3 regions of the Trinickia sp. EG282A genome follow, and region 1 is predicted to be linked to each of the others. Evidence: riboswitches for the same ligand, from Rfam matches in the RefSeq annotation. Region 1 holds a riboswitch; each other region holds the start of a gene.

Region 1 (6,429 bases):
GCCGTGACGCTTGACGCCATCCAGCCATTTCGGATTGACGACACGCGAACGTATGACGCGCGCGATTTCCTCGGTGAGCGGGCGTACGCGCGGCGCGGCCGGATTGCTATGGTCGGCGTGATAAATCCGCGGTTGAGCGCCGGCGAAATGCCGGACCGCTGCCGCCATACCGCCTTGGAACTGGTAATAGTCGTTCGAATCGAGCAAATCGTGCTCGCGGTTGTCCTGATTCTGCAGCACCACGTCGATCGTCGCTAGACGCGTGGCAAACGCTCCTCGCGCCGCTTCACCCGCGCTCGTCTGCGCATAGGCGAAGCCGCCCCAGGCGCGATACGCTTCAGCGAGGTCCGCGTCGGTCTGCCATTGCCGTGAATCGATCATCTGCTGCAAGCCGGCGCCGTATGTGCCCGGCCTGGCGCTGAACACGCGCCAGCCGGCCCGTTTGCGCGCCTCCTGCGCATCGAGGCCGCGAGCCACCCAGGCGTCGCGCTCGCGAAGCACTCGCGCCCGGATCGGATTGACGTCCTCGGGCTCGTCGTCGAGTTCGGCAACGGCCTGCACGGCCGCGTCGAACAGGTGCATGACGTTCGGGAACGCATCGCGGAAGAAACCCGAGACGCGCAGCGTCACATCGATGCGCGGCCGCTCGAGCACACCGGCAGGAAGAATCTCGAAGTCGGTTACGCGATGACTGCCGGGCGCCCATTTGGGCCGTACGCCGAGCAACGCGAACGCTTGAGCGATATCGTCGCCGCCCGTTCGCATCGTTGCCGTTCCCCATATCGACAAACCCACCGCACGCGGATAGTCGCCATTGTCTTGGAGGTGACGTTCGATCAACTGTCGTGCGGATTTGAGGCCTAGCGCCCAAGCCGCTTGCGTCGGGATGGCGCGTGTATCGACCGAATAGAAGTTGCGCCCGGTCGGTAATACGTCCGGACGCCCGCGCGACGGGGAACCACTCGGCCCGGGCGGCACGAACCGGCCTTCGAGGCCTCGCTTCAACTGGCGCAATTCCTCCGGGCCGCAGGCGTCGAGGCGCGGCAGAACGTCGTCGCGCACGCGCTCGAGCACACGCTCGGTATGCGGCAAGGTGCCGGCCGGCGGCAATACAACCGTCGTCGCCGTTCGGGCATCGCAGCCGTCACGGCCACGGCAAAATGCGTCGAGCAGCAACGCCGCGAAGCCTTCGAGACGTTCGCGCGTATCGCCGTTGTGACGCCACGGCGCATCGCTGATTTGCTCCAGCAGAGCCGGGCGCGGCCCGGTCCACGGCGTCGACCATTCAGCCGTGAGCGGGTCGAACAGATGATCGATCTGAAGATCTTTCGCGAGTGCATCGATCAAGCCTGCGTTGGCATCTTGTCCGCCACCGACCGGAAAGCGGGCCAGCGCGAGCAGCGTATCGCGCCGTTGAATGCCCTCGGGCGAGCGGCCGAAGGTATGCAGGCCATCCCGGATCTGTGCCTCCTTCAATTCGCACAGCCAAGCGTCGACGCGCGTAAGCAATGCGTCTTCCTCATCCTGGCTCGCTGGTTGCGCCAGACTCAATTCCTCGTGAAGCCGATGCTCGACGATGGTCTCGAGGATCGTCCTGCGCAGCAGCCGCGCGCGCCGCGCGTCGACCATCAAAGCTTCGTAGTACTCATCGACTTGCCGTTCCAGGTCTTGCAGCGGGCCGTAACTTTCCGCCCGCGTCAGCGGCGGCATCAGGTGGTCGATGATGACGGCCTGTGCGCGCCGTTTCGCCTGACTGCCCTCGCCCGGATCGTTCACGATGAAGGGATAGAGATGCGGCATCGGCCCAAGGGCGATATCGGGCCAGCAGCGCCCGCTGAGCGCGACGCTCTTGCCCGGCAGCCATTCGAGACTCCCATGCTTGCCCACGTGGACGACCGCATCGGCGCCGAAAATGTGCCGCAGCCAGAAATAGAACGCGAGATAGGCATGCGGCGGCACGAGGTCCGCATCGTGATAGCTCGCGTAGTCGTTCGCCTCGCGTGAGCGCGCCGGCTGAATGCCGACGAAGACCCGCCCGCAGCGCCAGCCCGAAATCATGAATCGACCGCGCCGAACGGTCGGATCGCGTTCAGGAGGCCCCCAGCGCTGATCGAGCGCGTCGCGCAACTCGTCAGGCAGCGCGGCAAGGCATTGCAAATAGTCGTCGAGCGCGAAGCTCTGCAAAGCGGGACGAAGGTCGCGCACATCGGGGTCGTTCGTCACGCCCCGCGTCAGCCGATCCATGAGCGAGGCGCCGTCTTGGGGCAAATCCTCGACGCGATAGCCTTCGTCGCTCAGCATGTTGAGGATCGCCACGACCGATGCCGGGGTGTCGAGCCCCACACCGTTGCCGATCCGCCCTTCGCTCGTCGGATAGTTCGCGAGGACGAGCGCGAGTCGCTTGTCATCGTTGCCGAGGCTACGCAGGCGACACCAGCGACGGCTCAGTTCGGCGACGAAACCGATCCGCTCATCGTCGGGCCGATAACGGACGACATCGACTTCCGTGTGCGGACAGCGATAGGCGAGCCCCTTGAAGCTGACCGCACGCGTAATGATGCGCCCGTCGACTTCGGGCAACGCGACATGCATCGCGATGTCGCGCGAGTTGAGGCCTTGGTCGTCCTCGACCCAGTCCTCCCTGTTTCCGCCGCTGAGAATGACTTGCATCACAGGCGCATCGCCCGCGATGGCGACCGGCTCGGAGGAGTCGAGCGTCGACGCCGCGAATGCCGTGGTGTTGAGCACCAGCGCGACGTCGTGCTCCGCGCAGAGCTGCGCGACCACGTCCAAGCTCACTGCATCCTTCAGCGAGGTGATCGCAATCGGCAGCGGATTCATTCGCCGCGCCTCGAGCGCATCGATCAGCGCATCGAATACCGCCGTGTTCGCCGCCTGCAGATGGGCGCGATAAAAAAGGATCGCAACGACGGGGGCACCGTCGACCCAACGGCTGCGCCAGTCCATGACCGTAGGCGTCTCGCGCTGCGGATGATAGAGCGTCGCCGCCGCCAGCGGCACGGGCGGCGGCGGTTCGCGGTCCCAGCCGAACGCATGCCAGGCTATCGTGCGCATGAACGCTTCGGCGTTGGCGGTGCCGCCCTCGCGCAGGTATCGCCACAATCGCGTGCAAAGCGCGGCATCGGCCGTGCTTTTGGCAATGAGGTTGGCATCCTCCTGCAAGTCGCCCGAGAACATCGCGAGCATCTGCCCGTTGCGCCTCGCGAGCTCGACGACACGCTCGATGCCATACGGCCAATACGATTCGCCGCCGAGATGGTCGACCACGACGACGCGCGCATGCTGCAACACGTCATCGACATAGAAATCGACCGATGCAGGCTGCCGCAGATAGGTGACGTTCGCGAGGCGAACGCTTGGGTAACCGGGGCCGAGCCGATCGACGACGCTCGCTAGCAAAGAAAGCGTCGTGTCGGCGGAACTCAGGACGATGATGTCCGCGGGACGTTGGTCGATGCGGACGACGCCGGCCGTATCGTCGACGAAGCCGCCCGGTACGGTGCGCAGCAAATGCATGGCGGAGCGGCCGCGCTCAGGCCTGTGCGACGCGCATGCCGGACTGCGCGGTCAGCGCCTCGTCGAATGCGCGCTGCAGCGTGTCTCGATTGAGACTCTCGCCGATCAACACGAATCGGCTCGTCGGCGATTCGTCCTCGCGCCAGCGCCGGTCGAAGTAGCTCTCGAAGCGGCGGCCGACGCCCTGAATCACGAGCCGCATCGGCGTGCCGGGCAATGCGGCGAATCCTTTCGCGCGGTAGATGGTGTGATGCTCGACGAGCCGTTGCAACGCCGCGATCGCGGCCTCCCGCGAAAGAGGCGAGCCCACCACGACGACGGAATCGAATTCGTCGTGATGATGATGATCGGGATCGTTGGACGAACCGTGATGATCGGGGCGTTGATCGATCGTCTCTTCGGACGCCGCTTCAAGCCCGAGGAGCGCATGAAGATCGAGCGCGCCCCGCTGGGCCGGCACGATCTTGACGTGCGGCGGGATCTCCGCGCGAATCAGCGATTCGACCGCCACGCGTTGCGCTTCGTCGAGCAGGTCGGTCTTGTTGAGCACTACGAGGTCGGCCGCGCTCAGTTGATCCTCGAAGAGCTCGTGCAGCGGCGACTCATGATCGAGATTCGGATCGGCCTTTCGCTGCTCGTCGACGGCATCCGGGTCGGCCGCGAACTGGCCGCTCGCGGCCGCCGGCCCGTCGACGACGGTCACCACGGCGTCGACCGTGAAGCTGTTCTTGATCGAAGGCCAGTTGAACGCCTGAACGAGCGGCTTCGGCAAGGCGAGACCCGAGGTCTCGATGAGGATGTGATCGATCTGCGAACGACGCTCGACGAGCGCTTCCATGACGGGGAAGAACTCTTCCTGCACCGTGCAGCAAAGGCAGCCGTTCGCCAGTTCATACAATTGACCGTCGGTCTCGCTGCCCGCTTCGTCGCAGCCGATCCCGCAGCCCCGGAGAATCTCCCCATCGATGCCGAGCTCGCCGAACTCGTTGACGATGACGGCGATACGCAAGCCTTTCGCCTGCGAGAGCACGTGTCGCAGCAGGGTGGTCTTGCCGCTGCCGAGAAAACCGGTGACGATCGTGACGGGTATCTTGCGCAGTGGTGATTGCATGCGGCTCCTCGCTCGCAGTCGATAGTGGGCCGCGTCGCCCCTTCGTTCCGAGCTGACGAGCTCGGAGCACGACGCGAGGCGCACGGCGGACGAACGAAGAGAAAGGTGGGCGATGGCGCGGCAACGCCGACGCGCGTTGCAGTGAGATGCAACGAAGCCTTGGCCGGGACACCGCCTACCCGCAGCGCCCACCCTTCTCTTCTGGCCGGTATCCGGGCTGACGAAAGCGCCGCTTCACCTTCCCGCGCAAGTCATGTCATTTCTTGCGCAGTGGTTGCCTGCATACGCGGCCTTGCGCGCATGCATCGAAGCCGGCTCTGCATCGCTTCTGCGATGCGTTCGCCTACCGTTGCGGGGGCAGCACAGATTGACTCGTGCCGCGGACGAAATTCGCCGCGGCGAGTGTCTGTTTCCCGTTTAACTGCACGCGCAAAGGAGTTGCGCGCGCGAGCACCAGATTGCGTGCGAGTGTAGGTTCGTTGGCCCGCCGCGTCAAGAAACGGTCTTGTCCAACGTCTATCGCGGGGCTCATACTATTGCACATCCAGACGAAACGATATTCCAATGAAGACGGATCCCGAATCGCATCAGCGCATGACACAACGCCGCCGCGAAGGCCATGAGAAAAAACAGGCGGCGGCCACGCTCGAAAAAGGCTTGCTGATCGTCCACACCGGCAACGGCAAAGGCAAGAGCACGGCGGCTTTCGGCATGGCCGTGCGAATGCTCGGGCACGGCGAGCGCACCGGCGTCGTGCAGTTCATCAAGGGCGCATTGCATACTTCCGAGCGCGATTTTCTCGGCAGCCACCCTGCGTGCGACTTCGTCACGATGGGCGACGGGTACACATGGAATACCCAGAACCGCGAGGCCGACATGGCGACGGCCCGCAAGGGCTGGGACGAAGCCGTCAAGATGATCGGAAGCGGCGAATACCGCATGGTCATCCTCGATGAGCTCAACACCGTGCTCAAGTACGAATATCTGCCTCTCGATGAAGTGCTCGCCGTATTGCGAGCCCGCGAACCGATGCTGCACGTCGTCGTGACGGGGCGCCACGCGCCGGACGCGCTGATCGATGCAGCGGATCTCGTTACAGAGATGCGGCTCGTCAAGCATCCCTACCGAGAGCAAGGCGTGAAGGCGCAGCGAGGCGTGGAGTTCTGACGATGCCGGCATGTCCCGCGCTTTTCATCAGTGCGCCCGCATCGGGCGAGGGCAAGACGACGATCACGGCCGGCCTCGCGCGGCTCCATCGACGGCAGGGCCGGCGCGTGCGCGTCTTCAAGACGGGGCCCGATTTTCTCGATCCGATGATCCTTGCTCGCGCGAGCGGGGCCCCCGTGCTGTCGCTCGATCTGTGGATGGTGGGTCTCGAAGACTGCCGCCGTATGCTGGCCGAGGCGGCGCGGGAAGCCGACCTCATCCTCATCGAAGGCGTGATGGGTCTTTTCGACGGCACGCCGAGCAGCGCGGACCTCGCCGCAACGTTCAGCGTGCCCGTCGCGGCCGTAATCTCGGCAAAGGCGATGGCGCAAACGTTCGGCGCGCTGGCTTTCGGGCTCGCGCGATACCGGCTCGACGTGCCGTTTCACGGCGTGCTCGCCAATCATGTCGGCTCGCCGCGTCATGCACAGATGCTCGAAACGTCGCTGCCGTCCGGCCTTCGGTGGCTTGGCGCTATCGCCCCGTCTGAAGACATCGAATTGCCGGACCGACACCTCGGACTGCATCAAGCCGACGAAATCGGGGACCTCGAGGCGCGTATCGAACGCGCGGCC
Region 2 (6,429 bases), on a different contig from region 1:
GTCGCGCCTGGCGAGGCCGAGCACGAGCGCGATCGAGACGATCGCGCCGGCGAACGACGCCGCATCGACCGTCCACCATGCCGCGCCCGCGAGCAGCGCGAACACGGCGGACGCGGCCGCGCCGCCCGACACGCCGAGCACGTACGGGTCGGCGAGCGGATTGCGCAGCAAGACCTGCAGAAGCGCGCCGGCAAGCGCAAGCAATCCGCCGCAGGCGAATCCGGCGAGCGCGCGAGGCAGCCGCAGCGTGCGCACGATCTCCGCGCTCGAATCGAGACCGGCGCCGCGCGTATGGACGAGCGCCGCGAGCGCGCGCCACGGCGTCATTTCGACGCTGCCGAGCGTCAGCGCCGCCACGAAGATCGCGCTTGCGCCGAGTGCGAGCGCGATCCAGATCGCGACCGCGCGCTTGCCGCTCATGGGCGGGCGCGCGAGAGAGGCCGAGCGGCTTACGTGCATACGCTACTGCTGCTGCCAGCCGACGGTGATGAACGCACTGCGCCTTGGCGTGTTGTAGGGATAAGCGAGCTCATAGTTCTTATCCAAGAGGTTCTCGACTTGCGCACTGACATACCACGCCTTCGTGATGTTATAGCGCGCCGAGAGGTTGACGAGGCCATAGCCGCCGAGCTTGACGCCGTTGTCGTTGCGCTCGCTGCTGACGATCCATTCCCCGCCGACGCGCCAGGCGCCGATCGAACGATTCGCCGAAAGCGACGCGAAGCGCCGCGCACGCCGCACGAGATCGGTGTCCGCGTCTTCGTCGACCGGATTTTGCACCGTCAGCGCGGCGCGCACATCGGTCTTGCCGACATGGCCGCTCCACGAGCCTTCGAGCCCCTGTACTTTCGCGCGGCCGACGTTCTCAGCGACGAAGAAGAGCCCGCCTTGCGTCGACACGTAGTTGATCAGGTCGGTATAACGCGTTTCGAACGCCGTGAGCCGCATCACCCCGAGCGAGTCCGAAGCGTACTGCAGCGCCGCCTCCACGGAATGGCTGCGCTCGGGCCGGATCGACGGATTGCCGCTGCCGGGGAAATAAAGATCGTCGAAGCTCGGCGCGCGAAACGCGCTCGAGTAGCTTGCCGTCACTTTCCAGTGCTCGGCGAAATCGAACCCGTAGCCCAGATAGTAGGTATTCGCGGCGCCGAAATCGGAGTACTGATCGCGCCGCACGTTGGCCTGAATCTGGCTTGCGCCGAAGCGGCCCGCATAGCCCGCGAAGAACGAGTTCACGTGGCGGCCGGGTGCGGCGAAGATATCGGAGCCGAGGCTCTGGTCGAGCCGCTCATAGCCGATCTGGACCTTCTGGGTGGGCGCGAACTTGAAATCGTTCTGCCACGTGTATTGGCGGTTGTTCGTGTCGAAGCGGTTGTTGTAGACGTCGTTCGTCTTCACGACGGAACGATCGTCGCCTTCGGCCACGGTCAAGTGCGTCGTCCACCAGTCGGTCAGCTTGCCGTTCGCGAACACCGATGCCTGGCGTACCTTGCTGTAGAGGTTGTTGACATCGGTCGGCACGCCGAATGCATTGTCGTAACTGTCGTTGCCGTCCGATTGGAAAAAGCGCACGCCCGCGTCCCAGTTCTCGCTGAACTTGTGGCGCAGCGCCACCGAGACGCTCTCGTTCAAATATCCGTTCGCATTCGGATTCGCGGCGGGTGCGAGCGCGGGATCGATCGACGAGAAGCCGTCGGTCTTGTAGCGCGACAAGTCGACGCTGAACGTGGTCTTGCCGTCCTTGTCCAATGCGCCGTCGACGCCGAGCGCCTGCGTCTGCGTGTGATAACTGCCGTAGCCGAGCGAGAAATGGAAGCGCGGCGGATGGTCGCCGCCGTCCTTCGTGAAAACTTGCACGACGCCGCCCATCGCTCCGGAGCCGTAAAGCGCGGACACGTCGCCGTTCACGACTTCGACGTGATCGATCTGCGAGAGCGGAATTTGCCCGATCTGCGCTTGTCCGAGGCTCACCGAGTCGACCCGCACGCCATCGATCAGCACGAGCGACTGCGCCGCGGATCCGCCACGCAGCATCAGCGTCGCGTTCGATCCGGGTCCGCCGTTGCGAACGATCTGCGCGCCCGGCGCGAGCGCGAGCAAGCCGGGTAGATCGGTGGCGGTCGAATCTTCGATGTCCTGCCGATCGAACTGTGTCGTCTGCGGGATGGCATCGGCGAGCGGCTGCGCGCCTCGCTGCGCGGTGACGACGATCGGCGCGAGCGGCACGCCGTCGGATTCGGTCGCTCGGGTGGCGCTTGTGGACGGGGCGGCGATCTTGGCCGCCTGCGGCGCACTCGACGATGAAGGCAAGGAAGCGGATGATGGCGAAGCGGAAGAAGCCGAAGAAGCGGACGGATGAGACGAAGTGGGCGACGTGAAATCGTCCGGCGCGGACTGCGCAAGTGCGGCAAGCGGCAGGCCGGCCAACGCGACGAGCGTCGCGCGTAGCAGGGGCGTGGGCATCGTATGGTTTCCCTAGGGATCGGCATGCGGCCCGCTCCCCGCAGGCCGCTTTGTCATGAGCGGGCCGAGCGACGCTTGCGCGCGCGATCCGCGCGACAGGCGAAACGGCCGCACTCCCGCTTTGGCCGGTATCCGGGCTGGCGACGAATCGCGTCCGCCTTCCCGCGCGCTCGACACGCGCAGTGGCATTCGGACCGAACTCGCATCGCGATCTTCGCGATGCATGTCGCTTACCGTTGCGGGGGCAGCACAGGTTGGCTCGGCCCGGGGCGGACCATGCTCCCTGTTTCCCGTTTAACCGCGCGCATCGGAGCGAGCGCGCGGGCACCAAAGTGCCGCAAGTGTAGGAGTGCAACCGGGGTGCGTCAACAATTGCCGATCGGGCCTCGTTGCATCAGCCATCGGCAAAAACCGCCTGAAATACGGCAATGTACGGTGCTTCGTTACGTCTCGATACGAGTCGGAGGTCGGATACCGCTCTTTTCCGCGCTAAAATGCGCAAGTCTTTAGAGGACGCAGCAGATGCTCAACGAACTCGAAATCCTGTCACAGAACATCGGCCGGCTGATTGCGATCAACGAACGCCATCAGCAGGCACGTCACGCACTCGAAGAGCAACTCGCCCAGCTTCGCGCGGATAACGACGCCGCGCACGCCGAACTCGCGCTGGTGCGCGACGAGCGTAACGCGCTGCAGGCCGAACGCGATACGTTGCTTGCCAAGATCGACGATGCGCAAGTACGCCTGAACGCGATTCTCGAGAAACTGCCTCGTACGAAGGGCCCATACGACGCCGACAACCAGCTCGACCTGCTTTCGCCGGCAGGTGATGGCGAGCCGGCTCGTAACGGCGCAGCCCACGGAGAGAACGCATGACGACGAAACAGATCGAAGCCTCGATTCTCGGCCAGACATACAGGCTGGCCTGTTCACCGGAAACGGAGTCCGCGCTCGTGGACGCCGTCGCGCGCGTCGATGCGGAAATGTCGAAAGTCCGCACGGCCAGCAACGTGCGCGGCACGGACCGCATCGCCGTGATGGCCGCCATTTCGCTTGCGTCGGAATTGCTGAGGCTGCAAGAAAGTATTCGCCACGGTGAGGCGTTCCCCGCGGACGAAATCCGTCGTACAATGCGTCAAATGAATGAGCAGCTCGGCACCGTGCTCGCGCAACACGAGGCACGATAGCAAGAGCGGCACACTGCCCGTCCGCGGTAGCGGCAGGCGGCGATACAAGTTGTACCCAGTTTTTACGGCTTCCCTGCCTGGTTCGCCAAGGTCATAGATTCCTTGAACCAATGCCATGTGCACGGTTGCGGAAATTTGTAGCACGGGCGTGCGCGTCACTCTGTCTGATGTACCCGAAGTGCTGCTAACTGCGACCAATTCTGAACCTCAGGTTCAGGATGCCGGCCTAGCGGCTAAGGCGGGGACTTATTCGACGACGGCATCGGTTCATCCGATGCCGTTTTCATTTGGTCTCGATCATTGGCCTCGGCTGCTCCCGCCGGAGCCAGGGGCACGTCCGCACCCACTATAGGTTTTTTGAGGCTCGCGCATCTTTCGTTCGACGATCACCCAACGAATCCGAGTGCCTTATGCGCTATTGGCTCATGAAGTCCGAACCGGACGAAGCAAGCATCGACGATCTCTCGAATGCCCCCGAGCGCACGCTTCCGTGGACAGGTGTGCGCAACTATCAGGCGCGCAATTTCATGCGCGACATGATGCGCGTTGGCGACGGCGTGCTGTTTTATCACTCGAGCTGCCCCGAGCCCGGTATTGCGGGGCTCGCAAAAGTCGTCTCGACGCCCTACCCCGATCCGACGCAGTTCGATCCGAAAAGCCCTTACTACGATCCGAAATCGAAGCCTGAGGAGCCGCGCTGGATGCTCGTCGATGTCAAGTTCGTCAAGAAGACTCCGCTCATTTCGCTCGCCGAGTTGAGGAAGCATGCCGAACTCGCCGACATGCGCGTGCTCGCGAAAGGGAATCGTCTTTCGATCACGCCGGTCACCGAAGCCGAGTGGCGCTTCATTACCGCGCGGCTCACCTGACGTCGAACGTTCCCACGCGTACCGGGTTCGTTGCTCCGTCCTAACAAGGGATATCGTTCAACACCGAAGAAGGACCGCACACATGAAAAGAACAACCGTTCTCGCTGTCGCGACCGTCGCCGCCTCTTTATGGCCTTTCGCGCTGACGGTGACACCCTCGGCTGCCTATGCCGATCCGGTCGTCATCGATCGCGCGGCCGTGCCTTCCGGCGTACTCTCGCTGTCGGCTCAGGCGAGCGCCGACGTTCCCGAGGACGTCGTCGACATCACGCTCTTTTACGAGCAGGAGGCCAAAGATCCCGCGTCGCTGACGAACGCGCTGAACGAGCGAACCGCCGCGGCGTTGCGGCAGGCGAAGGGCGTGACCGGCGTCACCGCGCACACCGGCACTTATTCGGTCTATCCGTCGACGGATCGCGACGGCCGCATCTCGGCATGGCGCGGCCGGACAGAGGTCGTGCTCGAATCGCGCGACTTCGCCGCCGCATCGAAGCTCGCCGGCGAGTTGAACGCGACGATGCAAATCGGCAATGTCGCATTCTCGCTGTCGCCGGAAGCGCAGCGATCTGCCGCGCAAAAGCTGTCGGGCGACGCCATCGCCTCGTTTCGCGAGCAGGCGCAGGAAGCAGCCCACGCATTCGGCTACACGGGCTACACGGTGCGCGAGGTCAACGTAGGCCGCGAAGGGCCGCCGCGTCCGATGATCGCGATGCGCGCCATGGCGGCGGCAGCGCCCGGCGGCAACGCGCCGCTGCCGATCGAAGGCGGCACGTCACGCGTGACCGTCAACGTGTCGGGTTCGGTGCAGATGACGCGTTGACTGCGCTCAGTCCGCGTTCAACGCGCCACGGCGGCGGGCTCTTTCGCTTTCGCCGCACGCCGATACGACCAGGCAAATAGCCCGACGCCTACGAGAATCATCGGCAACGACAGCCACTGCCCCATCGAGAGCCCGAAGGTGAGCAAACCGAGGAAATCGTCGGGCTCACGCGCGAACTCGACGATAAAGCGCGCAAGGCCGTACCCGATCAGGAAGACCGCGGATGCAGCGCCCGCGGGGCGCGGCTTGCGCGTGAAGAACCAGAGCACGAAAAAGAGCACGATGCCCTCGAGCGCAACCTCGTAGAGCTCGGACGGATGGCGCGGCAGCATGTGGTACTGCGCGAAGACTTCGTAGAGATGCCACTTGGCCGCGAGTTGCGGATGCGAGGCGAGCCAGAGGGCATCGTCGGGCGCGGCGCTCTGAAACAGCATCGCCCATGGCGCTTGCGGATCGGTTACGCGCCCCCAGAGCTCCCCATTGATGAAGTTGCCGAGGCGACCCGCGGCGAGCCCCGTCGGCACCATGGGTGCGACGAAGTCCGTCACCTGCAACCAGGTGCGATTGCGCTGCCAGGCGAAGATCGCCATCGCGAGCGTCACGCCGAGAAAGCCGCCGTGAAACGACATGCCGCCTTGCCAGACCTTGAAGACGTCGAGCGGGTGCGCGAAGTAGTAGTCCGCCTTGTAGAAAAGCACGTAGCCGAGCCGGCCGCCGATGATCGTGCCGAGCACGCCGTAAAACAGCATGTCGTCGATGTCGCGCGCGGTCCAGCCTTGAGCGGCGACGTGCGGCAGACGCAACCGCAGCCGCCCGACGACGATCGCCATCACGAATCCGACGAGGTACATGAGGCCATACCAGCGCACGGCAAGCGGGCCGAGATGAATCGCAACGGGATCAAAGTTGGGATGAATCAGCATCGTATGGGCTTCGATTTCGGGCGTTGAGGGGTTGAAGGGCCGGGCATGGCCGCGGCGTGCGCGCGTACGATCTCGATGAACCCGCCGAGCACGGGCCTCACGTCGCCCGTGCGCCAGACGAGACCGGTCTCGACGATCGGCGCGCGCTCAGCGAGCGGTCGGTAGAC
Region 3 (6,429 bases), 110 kb from region 1:
CGAAATGCCAGCACTTTCCGGCATTTCGTCTCGGAACCGGAAGGTAGCTTTTCGGACATTTCGACGATCGATAGCGTGCAGCGGCTCTACTACTTCAAAAATTTCCCGCATCTGCCGCTCATCATCATGGTGGCCGACGCTCATGCGGACATCTATGCGGCTTGGCGTCGTCGTGCGATAACGATCGGGTCACTGATTGCCGCGTTTGCAGTCGCATTCATCGGTCTTTCCTTCGCGCTCGGTGCGCAGCTTCAACGCCGGATGCGTGCAGAGTCCGAATTAGCGATGCTTGCGAGGACGGACGGATTAACCGGCCTGAACAACCGCCGCACCCTTGGCGAAATACTCGAGCACGAATGGCGTCGGGCTCGTCGCACGCGGAGCGTGTTTTCGTTGCTGTTCGTCGATGTGGATCAGTTCAAGGCCTATAACGACACCTACGGACATCAAGCCGGCGATGATGCGCTAACCGCTATCGCGAAGTGCATCAGCGAGAATATCCGCCAACCGGCGGATAGCGCCGCCCGCTATGGCGGTGAAGAGTTCGTGATCGTATTGCCGGATACCACGCCCGAAGGAGCCGCGCCGATAGCGGAGAAAATCCGGACGGCGATTAGCGACCTGAGCATCGAACATACGGGTAGCGAATATGGTCGCGTCACAGCAAGCATCGGTGCGGCCGCATGGACGCCGGACGAAGACACAGACGTAACGGCAGTCATTCATGCAGCGGATCAAGCCCTCTACCGCGCGAAAGCGACGGGGCGGAACAAGGTCGCGCTATTCACTGCCCTCCCCGCATAACCGCGACGCGACCGTTACTAAAGCCGCATCCGGGACGCAGCAGCACTATGCCGTGTCCCGGTGCTCGTAGGACCGAGCCATCCACTTCCAGCCCCCAGGCGCCGGTCTGAGTTCCGCCACCGACAGCGGGGCAATTTCGATCCTCGACATCGCCTTTGGGCCCGCGCCAAGTGCATGCACAATCGCAGCGCGAATGATCGCGCTGTGGGTAATTGCAACAAGGTCGTCCGGGAGCGGAAGCTGGTCGAGCCAAGAGCCGACCCGACGCAAGACGTCCTCGTGCGATTCACCACCGTGCGGCGATGCGGATGGATCGGTTATCCAAGCATTGAGCGCCGCAGGCATCTCTCGGGCTAGCTCCGCAAGTGGCTTTCCGCGCCAGTCGCCATAGTCGACATCGCGTAACGCATAATCGATGCGAACTTCCGATGCTAAGGCAGCGGCTGTTTGCTGCGCGCAGCGCACTGGACTGGACAGCACTATCGACGTCTGCGGCCACTGGTTGCAAACGGCGGCGGTCCGAGCAAGTCCGTGCGCGTCTAACGGATCGTCGCCTGGGAATTGGCCGACGCGCATCGCGTGGGTAGCGGCGTGTGCGATGAGGTAAAGCGAACGGTGCACCTTCATGCCTCCATGTGGCTTTTCTGGCAAAAGCTGAAACAGCGCATACGATCAGTTTTCAACACTAGAGTAATCGCGCGTACAATCGCCCCGACACGATGTGCGGAAGCCGGTGCAAAACCGGCGCGGCCGCGCCACTGTAACCGGCGATCTCCGATCCCGGAAGCCAGACCCGCCATCGTCTCCCCACAACCATTTATCGGGCGCGATTCCCCGGAGGTGAAATCATGAGTGAAGCAGTCCTGAAGCCCGCCATAGTGCCGGCCCCGATTCCCGTGCGCGAGCTTCTGCCGTGGGTGGTGTTCGTCGGTCTGATCCTGCTACTGGCGATCTACTTTGTCGGCGCTGAAGAAGGCGCGACGTCGATCGTTCCCGGCATGTATGTTCACGAATTCGTGCATGACGGCCGGCACCTCCTCGGCTTCCCCTGCCACTGACGCGGAGATCACGATGGTCGGAAAGCTGCTCGTACGCGGGATGCTCGCAGGCATCGCCGCAGGCCTGCTCACGTTCGGTTTCGCCAAGCTGGTCGGCGAACCGCAAGTTGATCAAGCGATCTCCTTCGAAGAAAAACTGGACGCCGCCAAAGGCGAGGCGCCGGAACCTGAACTGGTGAGCCGCCACACGCAGGCCGGCCTCGGACTGCTGACGGGCGTCGTTACCTACGGTGCGGCATTCGGTGGGCTGTTCGCGCTGACGTTCGCCTATGCATACGGGCGAGTGGGCCGCCTGCCGGCTCGGCCGCTTGCCGCCTGGATCGCGCTGGCGGCATTCATCACCCTTGTGATCGTGCCGAACGTCAAGTATCCGGCCAACCCGCCATCGGTCGGCGACCCCGACACCATTGGCTATCGCACCGGCCTCTTCTTCCTGATGATCGCAATCTCGATCGCGACGATGGTGTTCTCAATCAACGTGCGCCGCGTTCTACTGGCGAAACTCGGCCAATGGAACGCATCAATCATTGCGGGACTCTTATTCGTCGCGATCATCGCCGCCGTGCAGCTAGGGCTGCCATCGATTAACGAGGTGCCTGCTGCCTTTCCGGCTGTGGTGCTGTGGAAGTTCCGCGCTGCCGCGATCGGCATGCAGGTGATCATGTGGGCGACGATCGGCCTGCTGTTTGGCGCGTGGGTCGAACACGGCGAACGCGCCGAGGTGAATGTCTGAACCACGTCTCTATCGGGCCACGAATGCGGCCCGATTGTCGATGAGGGTCCGGCGGCAGGCGCTTGCCGGACCTGTACTTTGCGAGCGCGCGCCTCGCGGCTAGTCGTCACGTCAGCGCCTTCCTGCTCTGACCGAAAATTATTTGCCAGATCGAATCACGCACCTATACTTCTATTCGCCTGACGATATCCGCGGTCCCAACCATTGAAGTTCGGCAAATGGAAGTGCGACGAATCAGCAAAATGGCGAAGCAAATGGCTTGAGCTTGAACGATTGCCACTTGGAATCCCCGAATATCCTTTTGTTTTGTTGTCTGGCGAAGCAAAGCAAGGGTTGTCGATACCAGTCATGGAAAAGACATTCAGGGCGGCTGTTGGCAGGTGGTGGAGCCCCGGTAAACAAAACGAAGGGGAGGCCTCCAGACACGCCGCCCCCGCGCACGCACAGACTCAGTGCCTGCGCGTGCCTGCCTGGGCGGCCGCCGCGGCGTGGGGAAGCTCGCTTCTAGCCATCCTCGTGCTCGTCGCCGTCAAGCTCGACCTCACTGCGCAGTTCTGCCTTTCGTTTTCCGTGCTTGGCGGGATGATCGTGCTGCGGCACACATCCAGCCTCGAGCGCAGCCGCCTCTTCTTCCTGCTGTGCTCGGGTTTCCTGACCTTCCGCTACCTGTACTGGCGCACCACGTCGACGCTCGGCTACAACGGCCTGCCCGACTTCATCTTCATGCTGCTGCTGTACGGCGCCGAGCTGTATGGCATCGTGGTGGCCCTGCTCGGCCTCTTCGTCAATAGCCGCCCGCTGCAGCGCACAGCCGCGCCGCTGATCCGTATGCCGGGCGCGCTGCCGCGCGTCGACGTCTTCATTCCGACTTACAACGAGCCGCCCGAGTTGCTCGAAGTCACGCTACGCGCGGCGCTCGATATGCGCTATCCGTGCGGGCTGCTGAACGTCTATTTGCTGGACGACGGCGGCACGCAGCAAAAGCTTACGCAGCCGGACGCGGCTAAAGCGGCGGAGGCGCGGGCGCGGGCCGACGCGATGCGGGCGATGGTCGAGCGCCACGGCGGCATTTACCTCGCGCGCGAGCGCAACGAGCACGCGAAGGCCGGCAACATCAATGCCGCGCTCACGCGCACCGACGGCGACCTGATCGCGATTTTCGACGCGGACCACGTGCCCACCGCCGACTTCCTGGAAAAGACCGTCGGCTATTTTCAGCGCGATGAGAAGCTGTATCTGGTGCAAACGCCGCACTTCTTCATCAATCCCGACCCGCTCGAAAAGAACCTCGGCATGTTCGGCAAGATGCCGCCCGAGAACGAAATGTTCTATTCGGTCGTACAGCGCGGGCTCGACTTCTGGAACGCGTCGTTTTTCTGCGGGTCGGCGGCAGTGCTCAGACGCCGGTGCCTCGAGGAGATCGGCGGGATCTCGGGCACGTCGATCACTGAAGATGCGGAGACGGCACTCACGTTGCATGCGCTCGGCTACCACAGTGCTTACGTGAGCGAGGCGCTGGTCTCCGGCCTGCAGCCCGAGACGTTTGCGAGCTTCATTGTGCAGCGCGTGCGCTGGGCGCAGGGAATGATCCAGCTTTTCCTGTTGCGCAATCCGCTGCGGCTGGCGGGACTCTCGCTCCCACAGCGGTTATGCTACTTCTCGAACGCGTTTTTCTGGTTCTTCTGTTACGCGCGTCTCGTGTTCGTCTTTGCGCCCATCATGTACCTGGTGTTCGGGCTGCAGTTCTATAACGCAACGATTCCGCAATTTTTCGCGTACGGCCTGCCGCAGATGATCGCGGCAATCCTCACGTCCGACTTCCTGTTCGGCCGCTACCGCTGGACACTGATCTCCGAAGTGTATGAGCTGCTGCAGTCGATATTCTCGCTGCGCGCGATTGTCTCCGTGATGCGGCATCCCCGCGCGCCCGGCTTCAACGTGACGCCCAAAGGCGAGCGGATCGACGAAGACACCATTTCAGCGCTGGCCGGGCCGTTCTATATCGTCTACGCGTTCGTGCTGATTGGCACCGCCTTCGGCATCTGGAAGCTGCTGCACGGCGCGCCTCACCGCGACGTAATCATCGCCGCGCTCGGCTGGAGCGGCCTGAACCTGATCCTGCTGAATGCGTGCCTCGGCGTGCTGTACGAGCGCAAGCAACGGCGAGCCGTGCCCCGCGTGCCGGCCAGTCTCGACGCGATGCTGCATGTGCCGCCCGCGTCCGCTGATAAAGCCTGCGAGACCGAGGCCGCATCGCCCCTCGCCTGCCGCGTGGTCGATCTGTCGGCGGGCGGCCTCAAGCTGGTCATCCCCGCAGCCGAAGAAACGCGCGTGCCGCGCAACGGCACCGCGACGCTGGAATTATTCAACCCGGCGGTCGGCCGCGTGAGCCGCATCTCGCTCGTGGTGCGCAACACATTCGCCGCCACGGATGGCGCACTCACGGTCGGCGCGCAGTTCGCGGACACCAGCGTGGCCGGGATGTCGGAGCAGGTCGCCCTCGTGTTCGGCGACAGCGGCCGCTGGCGCGCGTTCCGGGAAAGCCGCAACCGCCGCGTCGGCATCCTCCGCAGCCTCGGCATCATCGTGAGCCTCGGCACGGTGCACGCATTTGGCCACTACCGCGTTTTCTTTGGCGGCATGCTCCGGTACGCCGCGCTGGCGTCGCGCCTCGCATTCGGCCTCACCCGTTCCCTCCGCTTCATCAGACAGGCAGACTCATGAGTGTTTCGCTGATTTCCCGCGCCGCGTTCCGCACGATGTGCTGCACGCTCGCGCTGCTATCGGCCGGCGCGGCGCTAGCCGCCGAACGTGCCGAGCGCATCGCGGCCGCACCCGCGCAGGCCCGCCCCGCCGCCGCGACGCCGGAAGCGAAACCCCCAACCAACACACCCACTGCAGCGGCCATCAACGTTTCGCTAGCGACACTCGGCAATCTGTCCGGCCCGTTGCGGCTCGCGGGCACAGCAGCGTCGGGTTCGATCAGCGTGCCGCTGTCGGCCCGAGAAACGCTGCGGGAAGCCGCGCTGCACCTCGTCGTGTCCAATTCGGTGTCGCTACTCACCGACCGCTCGCAACTCGCTGTGCGCGTGAACGACAGGACCATTGCGCAGCTGCAGCTGTCGTCGCGGCAGCCGGAGACGACTGCCGACATCCGCATCCCGACCGAGTTGCTGCGCGCCGGCTACAACGCGCTGACCTTCGCAGTCGCCCAGCATTCGACCGAAAACTGCGAGGACCCGGATGCGCCCGAGCTTTGGACCGAGATCGACACGACCGCGTCGACCCTGCGGATGCAGGCGGAATTGAGGCCGCTCGCGCCGAAGCTGGCCGACCTCGGCGACCTGATCGATCCGCGGCAGGCGTCGCCGCGTTCAATCGCAATCGTCACGGCCACGAAGCCCCAAAGTGATCTTCAGCTCGCCACCGGCGGCCTGCTCGCGCAGGGCGTCGCACTCCGGCTGCGCTATCTGGCCGGCGCACCGCGCGTGTTCGAGGCGAAGCCCGGCACGGGCGGCGGCGTTGTGCCGGGGCTCGCGCTCGCGCCGCTCGCTGGCTCCGATCTGCTGCTGGTCGGCACACGCGACGCGTTGCGCGGCTATCTCGACGCGCAGACCACGGCGCATATCGATGGCGCCTTTCTCGGCATCTATCCGCGGCCGGACGATCCGCGCCGGTTCATGCTGATCGCAAGCGGTCGGAACGACGAAGAGGTCAACCGTGCCGCGCGCGCGTTTGCGCACCCCGGACTGCCACTGCCCCAGCGTAGCGAGCTCACCATCGAGTCGCTCGACGAAGCCGCATTGCCGCCGTGGTCGGCCGGGCGGGTCGTGT

The links. A riboswitch is a leader RNA that binds a small molecule or an ion and turns the genes downstream of it on or off. The one in region 1 is predicted to bind cobalamin.
Region 2: another riboswitch for cobalamin. It lies ahead of AB4Y31_RS13290 (TonB-dependent receptor); the one in region 1 lies ahead of cobW (cobalamin biosynthesis protein CobW).
Region 3: another riboswitch for cobalamin. It lies ahead of AB4Y31_RS27260 (CbtB-domain containing protein); the one in region 1 lies ahead of cobW (cobalamin biosynthesis protein CobW).

What each region holds. Positions count from the first base shown of each region.
Region 1 covers NZ_JBFRCC010000006.1:68,649-75,077, reverse strand. Annotated here, with positions in the region: gene cobN (cobaltochelatase subunit CobN) at 1-3,537, opposite strand, end outside; gene cobW (cobalamin biosynthesis protein CobW) at 3,554-4,648, opposite strand; cobalamin riboswitch at 4,834-5,121, opposite strand; gene cobO (cob(I)yrinic acid a,c-diamide adenosyltransferase) at 5,213-5,815, shown strand; gene AB4Y31_RS26780 (cobyrinate a,c-diamide synthase) at 5,818-6,429, shown strand, end outside.
Region 2 covers NZ_JBFRCC010000002.1:1,154,106-1,160,534, reverse strand. Annotated here, with positions in the region: gene AB4Y31_RS13295 (FecCD family ABC transporter permease) at 1-420, opposite strand, end outside; gene AB4Y31_RS13290 (TonB-dependent receptor) at 463-2,463, opposite strand; cobalamin riboswitch at 2,569-2,810, opposite strand; gene AB4Y31_RS13285 (hypothetical protein) at 2,986-3,339, shown strand; gene AB4Y31_RS13280 (cell division protein ZapA) at 3,336-3,650, shown strand; RNA gene ssrS (6S RNA) at 3,718-3,899, shown strand; gene AB4Y31_RS13270 (EVE domain-containing protein) at 4,061-4,519, shown strand; gene AB4Y31_RS13265 (SIMPL domain-containing protein) at 4,602-5,339, shown strand; gene lgt (prolipoprotein diacylglyceryl transferase) at 5,357-6,262, opposite strand; gene AB4Y31_RS13255 (LysR family transcriptional regulator) at 6,256-6,429, opposite strand, start outside.
Region 3 covers NZ_JBFRCC010000006.1:182,611-189,039, reverse strand. Annotated here, with positions in the region: gene AB4Y31_RS27270 (diguanylate cyclase) at 1-804, shown strand, start outside; gene AB4Y31_RS27265 (histidine phosphatase family protein) at 850-1,431, opposite strand; cobalamin riboswitch at 1,482-1,620, shown strand; gene AB4Y31_RS27260 (CbtB-domain containing protein) at 1,653-1,862, shown strand; gene AB4Y31_RS27255 (CbtA family protein) at 1,876-2,595, shown strand; gene bcsA (UDP-forming cellulose synthase catalytic subunit) at 2,800-5,319, shown strand; gene AB4Y31_RS27245 (cellulose biosynthesis cyclic di-GMP-binding regulatory protein BcsB) at 5,316-6,429, shown strand, end outside.